3 regions of the Erwinia psychrophila genome follow, and region 2 is predicted to be linked to each of the others. Evidence: predicted binding sites of a transcription regulator. Region 2 holds the regulator's gene; each other region holds the start of a gene.
The links. The regulator CRP, encoded in region 2, controls carbon source genes, mostly activating them, when cyclic AMP is high. The targets are predictions, from matches to a motif close to ATGTGANNNNNNTCACAT.

Region 1 (4,214 bases), on a different contig from region 2:
GCAGCGCCAGCTGAAAAAAACCGTCATGCTGGTCAGTCATGATATCGATGAAGCGCTTAAGCTGGGCGATCGCATCGCCGTGTTCGGCCAGGGGAAAATCGTCCAGTGCGCCAGCCCGGATGAGCTGCTGGCCAAACCGACCAATGAGTTCGTTGGCTCTTTCGTGGGTCAGGACCGCACGCTCAAGCGACTTTTGCTAGTACAGGCAGGCGATGTGACCGATCAGCAGCCCACCCTTACGGTGCGGAAGTCCACCCCGCTCGCCGAAGCGTTTGGCACCATGGACGACAACGATCTGCGCTTTATTACGGTTGTGGACGATGACGGCAAACCGCTGGGCTTTGTGAAACGCCGCGAGGCGCGGGGAGCTGCCGGTCCCTGTTCCGATATGCTGAATAAGTTTACCGTTACCGCCCGCGCCGAAGAGAATCTCCGCGTCGTGCTTTCCAAACTCTACGAGCATAACCTTGTCTGGATGCCGATAGTCGATGAAGAAGGCCGCTACAGCGGGGAAATTTCGCAGGATTACATCGCAGGCTACCTGAGTTCCGGCCGCACCCGCCGCGCATTAAATCAGGGCTGATGAATCCTTGTCACCCGACTCTGTCCGGTAAAGAAGGCAGTTAAATGAGAAAAGCGCCCACAGGGCGCTTTTTTTACATGGTGATAAGACAGATAAGCTGATGCCATGCGTTTTGAAATGATGGCGGACACTATGTCCGTTCCTGCTGCGCGCTGTTGAGATCGATATATTTTGCCAGGTCCCGTCCTTCCGCCCTGGGAAGATAGGGAAGCTCCCCAAGCAGCGGCGCCTCAATCTTCTGGCTGAGAACCGCAATGATCTCCGCGTAGTGTGCCAGTCCCGGATTGATGCGGTTGGCGACCCAGCCAAGCAGCGGCAGGCCGTCCTGCTGAATGGCCTGTGCCGTTAACAGCGCATGGCTGATACAGCCCAGTTTAATGCCGACGACCAGCACGACCGGCAGCCGCTCTTCTACCGCCCATTCTGAAAGGGGGCGCAGATCGTTCATCAGGCTGCGCCAGCCCCCGGTGCCTTCTACCACAACGTGATCCGCCTGCGCATGCAGCGAGGCCAGCCCCTGGCTCAGCAAGCGGTAATCGACCGGCATATCCTGGCTGGTGCTGATCTCATCCTCTATCAGCGTAACGGGATTGATGGCGGAATAAGGCAGCTCCAGAGAGGAAGATGCCTGTAAAATGAGCGCATCTTTATTTCGCAAGCCCTGCGCTGTTTGCTGGCTGCCCTTAGCGACGGGCTTGTAGCCTGCCGTGCGTTTATTCCCTTCAGCCAGTTTCTGTAATAACGCCCGGCTGACTACCGTTTTCCCGACCTCAGTATCGGTGCCTGTGACAAATAAACGCTTTAACATGCTCCACCCCAGGCCTGCTTTGACCATAAATGATAAACACTGGTTAACATTACAAGCGGGAAATGTTAGGTCAGGCCGTCGCGAAGCAGCTTGCGTTAGCGCAATATTTTGTCACAAATTACGATTTTGCGTTGGGAAGCGGACATTTATCCCTGAAGCAGTCTGACCAGCAGCGTACCGTTATACAGGGCGTCCTTAACCAGCGCCGCGCCGGGCATAGTACCAAGATTATAGAAATGGGTAGAGGCCACCTCGATATCATTGCTGTAGGCGGGAAGCGACTGACGGCGGATAGCGTCGGCAATGGCGGGATGGAGGATTTCCTTTGCCCGGTTAAGCGGAGAACCTATCAAAATTTTTTGTGGGTTGAACAGGTTGACCATAATGGCCAGCACGCGCCCCACGCTCTGTCCGACGCCGGTAATGATCTCATTCGCCAGTCGGTCGCCGTTCATCGCCGCATCGCACAAGGTGTCCAGGCTCAGCGGATAGTTGTGCAGGCTCGTTTCTGAGGAGGAGTGCATGCGCTGTGCGGCCAGCTCAAGCAGGTTTTCAGTACTGGCGACGGTTTCCAGACAGCCATGATTGCCGCAGTAGCACTGTTTGCCGTTCGGATCGACCTGCGTATGGCCTATCTCCACCAGCGTACTGCTGCCGCTGTGCAACAACCTGCCGCCGGTGATAACACCCGCTCCCACATTGTGATCGATCACCACCTGAATCACGTCCCTGACATCTTTAGAAGCCCCAAACAGCGCCTCCGCCATGGTCCAGGCGCAGATATCGTGCTGGATGTAAACCGGCAGGCCGGTGCGCTTTTCCAGTTCGGGCCCCAGCGGCATATCTTTCACGTCATAAAACGGCATGCGGTGAACGATGCCTTTATCCGTGTTAAGAATGCCCGGCAGGGTGATGGCAATGGCGGTCAGGCGCTCCAGTTTCTGCTGATGGCGGATAAAAAATGCGTCAATCCCGGCAACAATACGGGCGAGCAGCGGTTCATCATCCTCTACCGGCAGCGGGCAAAGTTCTTCCACCACCAGCGCGCTGCTCAGATCCCGCAGCGCATAAGTGATTTCACCATTGCCGATGCGGGCCGATAAATAGTGCCAGGCGACGGTATCCAGGATCAGACCCACCGCCGGACGACCCCGGCTGCCCGCATCCTGAAACTCGGTCTCCTGCACCAGGTGAGCTTCCAGCATTTCACGCACGATTTTGGTGATGCTGGCAGGAGCGAGCTGGGCTTTTTTGGACAGGTCGATGCGCGAGATCGGGCCAAACCGATCGATAAGCCGGTAGACTGCGCCGGCATTTGTCTGTTTGATCTGGTCAATATGGCCAGGCTGACCGTCCGTTATCACACCCCTGCTCCCACTTATTTTCGCGCTTCAAAATAAACCATTCTGTCATGGTGAAACACTTCGCTACACGGCGTCAAATATTTGATTCGGAATGTGATTAGCCGCACATAAAATCGTGGTAATGCCCGAAAAAACGTCAGGCATCCGCCTGTAAAAGTAAGCTTTTCATCCGTTGCATGACCGCCCGCATCTCCCGTCGTGCTGACCAGACCAGCCAGACTTCAGACCAGGCGTCCTCCTCCAGCAGCGGGATCCAGCAGAGATCTTGCAGCCGGACGCGCCGGAAGGAGTCCGGCAATATGGAAACGCCCAGCCCGGTCGCCACCAGCCCCAGAATCGTCATCGCTTCGCCTACCTCCTGGGCGATGTCCGGCACGATCTGATAGCGTGCAAGCAGCGCCAGGGTGTCACTGTAAAGCGCCGTGCCCACGCTGGGATCGAAGAAAACGAAAGGTTCACTCGCCAGGTCGGTCACAGAGATCGATGCTTTTCCCGCCAGCCGGTGCGCCCGGTGCACTACCGCAAACAGCGGTTCCCTCAGGATTAGCTGGTGCTGCAATGTTGCGGGCAGCGCCGTGTTGCGCATGACGCCCAAATCCAGGCGCCCCTCATTCAGCGGCTCAAGCTGCTGACGGGTATTGATCTCCTGCATCTGAATATGCACCGACGGGTGGCGCTGCCGGAAGGTGAAAAGCGCATCGGAAACCACAGAGATAAAGGGTGCTGAAGAGGTAAAGCCGATCCTGAGTTCGCCCTCATCGCCGCGGTGCAGCCGCGAGGCTTTATCTGCTGCCAGCGTCACGCTGTGCAGAATCTGGCGGGCATCCACCAGAAAGGCCTGACCGGCCACAGTGAGCTGCACGCTGCGATTCGTTCTGGCAAACAGTCTGGCGCCAACCTGCTGTTCAAGCGTCTGGATCTGCTGGCTGAGGGGCGGTTGTGAGATGTTCAGCCGCTGGGCGGCATGACCAAAATGCAGCTCCTCGGCAACGGCAATGAAGTAGCGCAGATGGCGCAGCTCAATATTCATATTTTAAACATATCATTTAAGAGTATTAATATATTAGACAGCATATTCACCGCTTATTACAGTGATCTGACACTTTCTCCCTTCTGTCAGGAAACCGGATGTGAATCGCTTTGCTCAGTTGACCGGGCTGAAACAGAGCCGCGACCGTGCCGTGCGGCCAGATGTTTCAGGCAGTGAACATATTAAACGCGGGACGCGCGACTACCTCCTTGCCACGCTGGCGCTGTTCTCCGCCGGGCTTGCCACCTTCGCGCTTCTCTATTGCGTGCAGCCACTGATGCCCGCGCTTTCTGAAGAGTTTGGCGTTTCACCAGCCGCCAGCAGTCTCTCTCTGTCGGTTTCGACTGGCCTGCTCGCCCTGGGCTTGCTGATTACCGGCCCGCTGTCAGACGCCGTTGGCCGCAAGTCGGTGATGGTAACCGCCCTGCT
Region 2 (4,214 bases):
CGTGCCCAGCGCACGGTGCTGGATGCGGACGCGTGTCGCGCTGTAACCGTTCTGACTGACAAACATGATCGTCATCAGTATCCAGTAAGGTTTTGGCAGATGAAAAAAGAGGGCCAGCGAGCTGGCGAACGTGAGCATGACGGCAAAACGCCCGGCGGTACGAAGCGCCGCCGAGCGCAGCGAGAGGTAGCTTTTAATGGCGGGCAGCAGCGGCAGGCGGCGCTGGCGGTCGGCCATCAGGTCCCGTTTATAAAGGGGGCGCTGGTGGCGCAGCAGGCGGCTTATCCGGCTGAAATGATAGGAGCAGAAATGGCCAACGGGATTATCAGGATGCTGTCTGGCGATCTTTTCCAGCGCGTGCAGCTGCTTGTCCATTGAAAAGCGCCCGGGCAGCTTATGATAGAGGATGTCATCGGCAAGTTCGCGTAGCCGGGCCGCAATCGTCCGGGCGTTCCAGCGGATCACCGCCTCAGCGTGGCTCTGTTCAACCAGCTTCTGCACTTCTTCAGGCTGGTGCAGGCTGACCGCAATGTGCTCCTGTAAATCGAGAGCGACCTGAAATGCGCGGGTCAGGCGCTGATGATGATTATCCCGGCCGGCGGCCAGCATATGCATCTGCTGGTAGCAGGTGGTGATCAGATCGACCGCTTTTTGCTGGCGTGCCAGCAGGGGCGGGAGCGCTTTTTCAGGATCGGTCAGCTGCGTCAGCATGCTGTATTTTGCTTCGCAGTAGTCAGCGAGTTCGCGATAAAGCAGGCTGAGCGTCTCACGCATTGGCTGCTCTTTCCACAGCCAGAGCCAGAACCAGTTAAATACGCCGTACCAGATGGTGCCCAGAATATAGAGCATCGGTGGCACCCAGATCGCCATCCGCCCGGCCAGGCTGAGCGTAAAAATGGCGGCGATCAGTGACGCCGGCAGCAGCCTGCCGTGCAGCGGGCTGATCTCTCCGGTAACCCCTAGCAGCAGGGCCATCACAAAAAGCGTGGCCGGTAAGGGAACCTGGTGATTGCCAAGATACTGGATAAGGAAGCTGCTGAAGGCAAACAGGGTGCCGCCAACGATCAGGCGTTTGAAAAAACGTTTATGGGGCGTATCGAGACCGGCGATATTGCAACAGGCAGGCACTAACGAAAAGAGCAGTCCTTTTTGCAAATCACCCAATAGCCATCCGATAGCGACCGGGAGACAAAGCACCAGCGTTTGACGCAGTGCATAGTTAACTTCGGGGTGATAGATCAGTCGGCGCCACATCCTTCCGTACCAGTGAGAAAGGCGCAACGGCGAAGTTGCGCCATGGATTGGGGCTGGTTAACGGGTACCGTAGACGACGATGGTCTTGCCGTGTGCGGAGATCAGGTTCTGATCTTCCAGCATTTTCAGGATCCGGCCAACCGTTTCGCGTGAGCAGCCAACAATCTGACCAATCTCCTGACGGGTGATTTTGATTTGCATTCCGTCTGGGTGGGTCATCGCATCCGGCTGCTTGGCCAGATTCAGAAGGGTTTGCGCGATGCGACCTGTCACATCGAGGAAAGCTAAATTGCCCACTTTCTCGGAGGTGACCTGGAGGCGACGTGCCATCTGTGAAGAGAGACGCATCAGGATGTCAGGGTTAACCTGAATCAGCTGACGAAACTTTTTATAAGAAATTTCAGCCACTTCGCAGGCGGATTTAGCGCGTACCCACGCGCTGCGCTCCTGACCTTCTTCAAACAGGCCAAGCTCACCAATAAAATCACCCTGGTTGAGGTAAGAGAGGATCATCTCTTTGCCTTCTTCATCCTTAATCAGCACCGCTACCGCGCCCTTGACGATATAGTAGAGGGTTTCCGCTTTTTCACCCTGGTGAATCAGCGTGCTTTTGGATGGATACTTATGAATATGGCAATGTGACAGGAACCATTCAAGTGTCGGGTCTGTTTGCGGTTTGCCGAGAACCATTCGCTGTTATCCTCTGTTGTCATCGTGCCTAAACACAGGGGGCAGAGTTCCCTGTCAGGCGTTGAAAAAGTCAAGCGTTCCCTTTCAGGGAATTTATCCTGACCCCGGTTCAGGGCCTGGCTCGTTATGGTGTTCCGTTTCGCCACGTATGTAGAGTACTGGCGAAGATATTACAGCTTTGTTTGTAACACAGCTTTGAATGAGTGTCTTCTGTTGTCTCGCTTCAGCATAGCGGGAAATCTGCGGCGTTGCCGTTTTTGTCGCTAAAGCGTAATCTGACGTTAACTGAATGAATTAGAGGAGTTTGTTATGGAAGCTCGTGTTAAATGGGTAGAGGGGCTGACCTTTTTGGGAGAATCCTCATCGGGCCATCAGGTGCTGATGGATGGCAATGCGGGCGATAAAGCCCCCAGCCCGATGGAAATGGTGCTGATGGCGGCCGGTAGCTGTAGCGCCATTGACGTGGTCTCTATTCTGCAAAAAGGGCGCCATGAGGTCACGGACTGTGAGGTTAAGCTCACCTCTGAACGCCGCGAAGAGGCCCCGCGTCTCTTTACCCATATCAATCTGCATTTTATCGTAACCGGTAAGGCGCTGGGCGACAAAGCAGTCTCCCGCGCGGTGGATCTCTCTGCCGAGAAGTACTGCTCTGTAGCGCTGATGCTGGGCAAAGGCGTGGAGATTACCCACAGCTATGAAGTTATCGCAGTATAGTCAGCCCCCGGCCCCGTGCGCGGGGCTTACTCAATCTTTTTCCCTTCTATCAGCCGTTTGACCAGCGGTCCCATAATCAGCTCCATCGCTAAGCCCATTTTCCCGCCGGGCACCACCAGCGTATTGATATGGGAGATAAACGAGCCCTGTAGCATCGACAGCAGGTAGGGGAAGTCGATATCTTCCAGCGCCTGGAAATGGATCACCACAAAGCTTTCATCCAGCGAAGGGATAGCCCGGGCCGCAAAGGGATTCGAGGTATCAACAGTAGGGACGCGCTGGAAATTAATATGGGTACGTGAGAACTGCGGCGTAATGAAGTTAATGTAGTCCTCCATCGATCGCACAACCGAGTCCATAACGGCTTCCCGCGAGTGCCCCCGTTCGCTGGTATCCCGGACCAGCTTCTGGATCCACTCCAGGTTAACGATGGGGACCACGCCCACCAGCAAATCCACATGCTGCGAGACGTTGTTATGCGGCGTAACCACGCCACCATGCAGACCCTCATAGAAGAGCACGTCCGTCGGCTCCGGCAGCGGCTGCCAGGGCGTAAAGGTTCCCGGCACCTGATTCCATGGCACGGCTTCATCATAGGTGTGCAGATATTTTCGTGACTGGCCGCTGCCGTTAAGGCCATATTCCACAAAGGTGTTTTCCAGCAGCGCGAAGTCATTTGCATCGGGGCCGAAATAGCTGATATGGCGACCCATATCGCGCGCTTTACGGATCGCCATATCCATCTCGGGGCGCGTAAATCGGTGAAAACTGTCCCCTTCCAGTTCGGCTGCGTGCAGTCCAAGCTGCTGAAATATTTTTCTGAAAGCGGTACTGGTTGTTGTGGTCCCCGCACCGCTTGAACCGGTAACGGCAATCACCGGATGTTTAGCTGACATGGCAGATAACTCCCTGAGAAAAGTCGCTTCGCATTGTTACCATGTTTCAGGCGTGGATGTCATCTCTGCCGCCTTCTGATGCTTAAAAAGCAACGCTCCGCCGCAATTTTGCTGCTTCAATCAGGACGTAAAAACGCGCAGACTGAAAAAAACTGTGCAGGAGAGTACGCTTTATGAATATGCCTTCTTCTCGCTGGTGGTGGGATCTCTCTACCCGTGAGTTCAGCGAGCTGGAAATGGACAAGGTTATCGCCATATTGCCGATTGGGGCCGTAGAGCAGCATGGCCCTCATCTGCCTGTCAGGGTGGATGCGGCGATCAATGCTGGCATCATCGCCCGTGCGGTGGAGATGATGCCTGAAAATCTGCCGGTCCTGATCCTTCCGGCTCTGCCCATCGGTAAGTCAGACGAGCACCTTAACTTCCCGGGCACCTTAACACTTCCTTATGATCTGCTGGGTAACGTCTGGTTTGAAGTGGCTAAAAGCGCCTGGCGGGCAGGGATCCGCAAGCTTATTTTCTGGAACTCACACGGCGGCCAGCCCCAGCTGATGGAAATTGTCTGCCGTCAGTTGCGGATTGAGCTGAAGATGTTTGCCGTGGGGGCGAGCTGGTTCCGCACGATCGATTCTGCCGATCTGTTTTGCGCTGAAGAGTTGC
Region 3 (4,214 bases), on a different contig from region 2:
GCGTCCTTGATGAGTTTCAGCGCGCAAACTTCAATCCGTTTGATCTGATGCTGGGGACCTCTGCCGGAGCGCAGAATCTGTCCGCTTTTATCTGTGGGCAGCCCGGCTACGCCCGGCGCGTTATTACCCGCTACACCACCAGTAAACTGTTTTTCAATCCGTTACGCTTTGTGCGTGGGGGACACCTTATCGATCTGGACTGGCTTATTGATATCACCACGCAGGAGTTTCCGCTGGCTATGGCGGCGGGGGAGAAGATGTTCTCCTCCGGGCGGGAGTTTTATATGTGCGCCTGCCGGAGTGACGACTATTCGCCCGGCTATTTCGCCCCTACGGCGGCTAACTGGCTGAACCTGATTAAAGCCTCCAGCGCCATACCGGGCCTCTATCGCCCCGGCGTCGATCTGGATGGTGTAAGCTATCTGGATGGGGGGATCAGCGACGCCATTCCGGTGCGCGAGGCGGTCCGGCGCGGCGCGGAAACCATCGTGGTGATCCGTACCGTCCCTTCGCAGCTGACCTATACGCCACAGTGGCTGAAGCGAGTGGAGCGCTGGCTCAGCGAGGGCGCCCTTCAGCCGCTGGTCAATATTATGCAGCTGCATGAGGCAAGCTATCATCAGACCCAGCAGTTTATTCAGAATCCGCCCGGCAACGTGACGATCGTGGAGATCTTTCCACCGCAGCCGCTGGCAAGCAGGGCGCTCGGAAGCCGGATTGCTGCGCTGAATAAGGATTATCATCTGGGTCGCCGCTGCGGACGCCATTTTCTGGCAACGGTGGGGCAATGGCTGCAGGATCAGGGTACGCTGGTCAATCAGCCGCCGGTGGTCCCTGCGGCGCCGGTAGCCAACGAGCCGGACCGTCAGGGCATCGCCGCCGCGTCTGAGGCCGGTAACGATGCGGATTACATAAAAGGATCGCAGGCATGACACCTGAATTTGTTGATACCCACTGTCATTTTGACTTTGCGCCTTTCTGTGGCAGTGAAGCGGAAAGCCTGCGGCTGACGGAGGAAGCGGGCGTCAGAAGCCTCATCGCCGTTGGCGTCTCGGCGGATCGCTTCGCCGGAGTGATGGCACTGGCTGAGCGCTATGGGCCGGTCTATGCGGCGCTCGGGATCCATCCTCTGGCGGTGGCTGATTTCCAGGAAGAGCATCTTACACAGCTGGAAGCCTGGCTCCGCCAGCGTCCCGGCAAGCTGGTCGCCATCGGAGAGATTGGTCTTGATCTCTTTCAGGACGACCCGCAGTTTGATAAGCAGGAGGCGATGCTGACGGCCCAGTTACGCCTTGCCCGGGATTACGATCTGCCGGTAATCCTGCATTCCCGCCGCACGCACGATAAGCTGGCGATGCATCTGCGGCGCTTCGATCTGCCAAGGCGCGGGGTGGTTCATGGTTTTGCCGGCAGCGAACAGCAGGCGCTGGCCTTTATTCGCGCCGGCTATTTTATTGGCGTGGGCGGCACCATGACCTACGACCGCGCGGCGAAAACCCGCAACACCCTTTCCCGTCTGCCGCTCTCCTCACTTCTGCTGGAAACCGATTCGCCGGATATGCCCGTACAGGGGTTTCAGGGCCAGCCCAACCGCCCGGAGCGGATCCTCAACATCTGGCAAAGCCTGTGTGCTGTTCGTAAAGAGTCACCGCAGGAGATCGCTGACGCCATTCGTGAGAATACCCGCACGCTGTTTCATGTCTGAATGTCTAAACTTACAGATAAGGTGCTGACGACAGGCTCGGGACACCCGGCGAAATCAACGTTGTCGGGTAAATCAGATGTGAATGTTATTATTTTAACATTCCCCTGTGCCGGGCCGGATAGATGCTAACAATGTCGTCGGTTTTCCTGCTGAGCCACGCGGTGTCGGGTAAATATGTGTGATCTTAATCACCTGTATTATACAATGTTTGCAACGATACTTTTAACCTGTGTGAATTCAATCACGGAACAGGTGCGGCCCGCTCTGTTATTATCGTAACATCACGGACGCCAATTTCCGACTGGAGAGAAGAATGACTGACGTAACTCAAGCCGCCATACGGGCGTTAAAACTGATGGATCTGACCACGCTGAACGACGATGACACGGATGAAAAAGTGATCGCCCTGTGTCGTCAGGCAAAAACCGAAGCGGGGAACACCGCTGCGATTTGCATCTATCCACGCTTTATCCCTATTGCCCGTAAAACGCTTAAAGAGCAGGGCACGCCGGATATCCGTATCGCGACCGTGACAAACTTTCCCCACGGCAATGACGATCTCAGGATCGCACTGGCAGAAACGCACGCGGCCATCGCCTATGGCGCAGACGAAGTGGATGTGGTCTTCCCTTACCGCGCCCTGATGGCGGGTAATGAGGATATCGGTTACAAACTGGTCAGCGCCTGTAAAGCCGCCTGTGAAGAGGCCGATGTTCTGCTGAAAGTGATCATCGAAACCGGCGAGCTGAAAGATCCGGCGCTGATCCGTAAAGCGTCTGAAATCGCGATCGAGGCGGGAGCGGACTTTATTAAAACGTCTACCGGCAAAGTGCCGGTTAACGCAACGCCTGAAGCGGCGGAAATCATGCTGAAAACCATCGCGGACAAAGGCATGAAGCAGTCGGTAGGCTTCAAGCCCGCAGGCGGCGTCCGCACAGCTGAAGATGCGGCGCTTTATCTGAAACTGGCTGATGACATTATGGGCAGCGACTGGGCCAACTCCCGTCACTTCCGCTTTGGCGCCTCCAGCCTGTTAGCCAGCCTGCTGAACGCGGCGGGCTTTACCGGCGCAAAAAGCGATTCAGCCTACTGAGTCGCCGGGTAAATGCCGCCAGGCTTAACGGCGCTGGTGGCTTACCTGTTTGCCTGACAGCCCTGCGCGCCGTGTTTCTCTGGCCGGGGCAGCTTTCCGCAGAGGCCCGGTTCGCCAGGGTTTTTCATTACCAGGGGGCAAAATGTACCTGCCACAAGAAATTATCCGCAAAAAAAGAGACGGTCAGGCGCTGAGCGAAGAAGAGATTCGCTTCTTTATTAATGGCGTCCGTGACAACAGCGTGTCGGAAGGGCAGATCGCCGCGCTGGCGATGACTATCTATTTTCATGATATGACGCTACCCGAGCGGGTGGCGCTGACGATGGCGATGCGGGACTCCGGGTCGGTGCTCAACTGGCAGGCGCTGAACCTCAACGGCCCGATCGTGGATAAACACTCCACCGGCGGCGTGGGCGACGTCACGTCGCTGATGCTGGGCCCGATGGTGGCTGCATGCGGTGGGTTTGTGCCGATGATTTCGGGACGCGGCCTGGGCCATACCGGCGGCACTCTGGATAAGCTGGAAGCCATTCCGGGGTTTGATATTTTCCCGGATGACAACGCCTTCCGCCGGATGATTAAAGAGGTGGGCGTGGCGATTATTGGCCAGACCAATTCGCTCGCGCCCGCCGACAAGCGCTTCTATGCCACGCGCGATATTACCGCGACGGTGGACTCTATTCCGCTGATCACCGCCTCTATCCTGGCGAAAAAACTGGCCGAAGGGCTGGATGCGCTGGTGATGGACGTGAAAGTCGGCTCTGGCGCATTTATGCCAACTTTCGAACTTTCAGAGCAGCTGGCGCAGGCCATTGTCGGCGTGGCAAACGGCGCGGGCTGTAAAACGACCGCGCTGCTGACGGACATGAATCAGGTACTCGCCTCCAGTGCCGGTAACGCGCTGGAAGTGCGTGAAGCGGTGCAGTTCCTGACCGGTGAATACCGCAATCCACGCCTGCTGGAAGTGACGCTGGCGCTGAGCGCCGAGATGCTGGTTTCCGGTGGACTGGCCTCCTCTGTGGAAGAGGCGACCGGTAAGCTCCAGACGGTGCTCGATAATGGCCGCGCCGCCGAGATATTTTCCCGCATGGTGGCTGCTCAGAAAGGCCCGGCAGACTTTATCGAAAACATGGATCGCTATCTTCCCGCCCCGATGCTCAGCAAGGCCGTTTATGCCGATGCGCCGGGCATTGTCAGCGCGATGGATACCCGCGCGCTGGGGATGGCTGTGGTCACCATGGGCGGCGGACGCCGCCGCGCCAGTGATGCTATCGACTATAGCGTGGGCTTCAGCGAGATGGCGCAGCTGGGCGATCGCGTGGATGGCGAGCGGCCGCTGGCTGTGATCCATGCGGCGACCGAGGCGGGCTGGCAGGAAGCTGCTGCCGCCGTCAAAGCTGCGGTCACGCTCAGTGA

Region 1: a site for CRP is predicted at 2,847-2,864, ahead of mlc (sugar metabolism global transcriptional regulator Mlc). Genes of this name have one in related genera too.
Region 3: a site for CRP is predicted at 1,882-1,899, ahead of deoC (deoxyribose-phosphate aldolase). Genes of this name have one in related genera too.

Annotation. Positions count from the first base shown of each region.
Region 1 covers NZ_JBCHVB010000001.1:506,083-510,296, forward strand. The annotation lists gene osmV (osmoprotectant ABC transporter ATP-binding protein OsmV) at 1-583, shown strand, start outside; gene bioD (dethiobiotin synthase) at 714-1,391, opposite strand; gene mlc (sugar metabolism global transcriptional regulator Mlc) at 1,538-2,755, opposite strand; gene AAH446_RS02305 (LysR family transcriptional regulator) at 2,892-3,785, opposite strand; gene AAH446_RS02310 (MFS transporter) at 3,937-4,214, shown strand, end outside.
Region 2 covers NZ_JBCHVB010000004.1:58,852-63,065, reverse strand. The annotation lists gene AAH446_RS11440 (YccS/YhfK family putative transporter) at 1-1,254, opposite strand, end outside; gene crp (cAMP-activated global transcriptional regulator CRP) at 1,312-1,944, opposite strand; gene AAH446_RS11430 (OsmC family protein) at 2,254-2,658, shown strand; gene AAH446_RS11425 (phosphoribulokinase) at 2,685-3,554, opposite strand; gene AAH446_RS11420 (creatininase family protein) at 3,728-4,214, shown strand, end outside.
Region 3 covers NZ_JBCHVB010000002.1:170,911-175,124, forward strand. The annotation lists gene AAH446_RS06910 (patatin-like phospholipase family protein) at 1-932, shown strand, start outside; gene AAH446_RS06915 (TatD family hydrolase) at 929-1,705, shown strand; gene deoC (deoxyribose-phosphate aldolase) at 2,019-2,798, shown strand; gene deoA (thymidine phosphorylase) at 2,941-4,214, shown strand, end outside.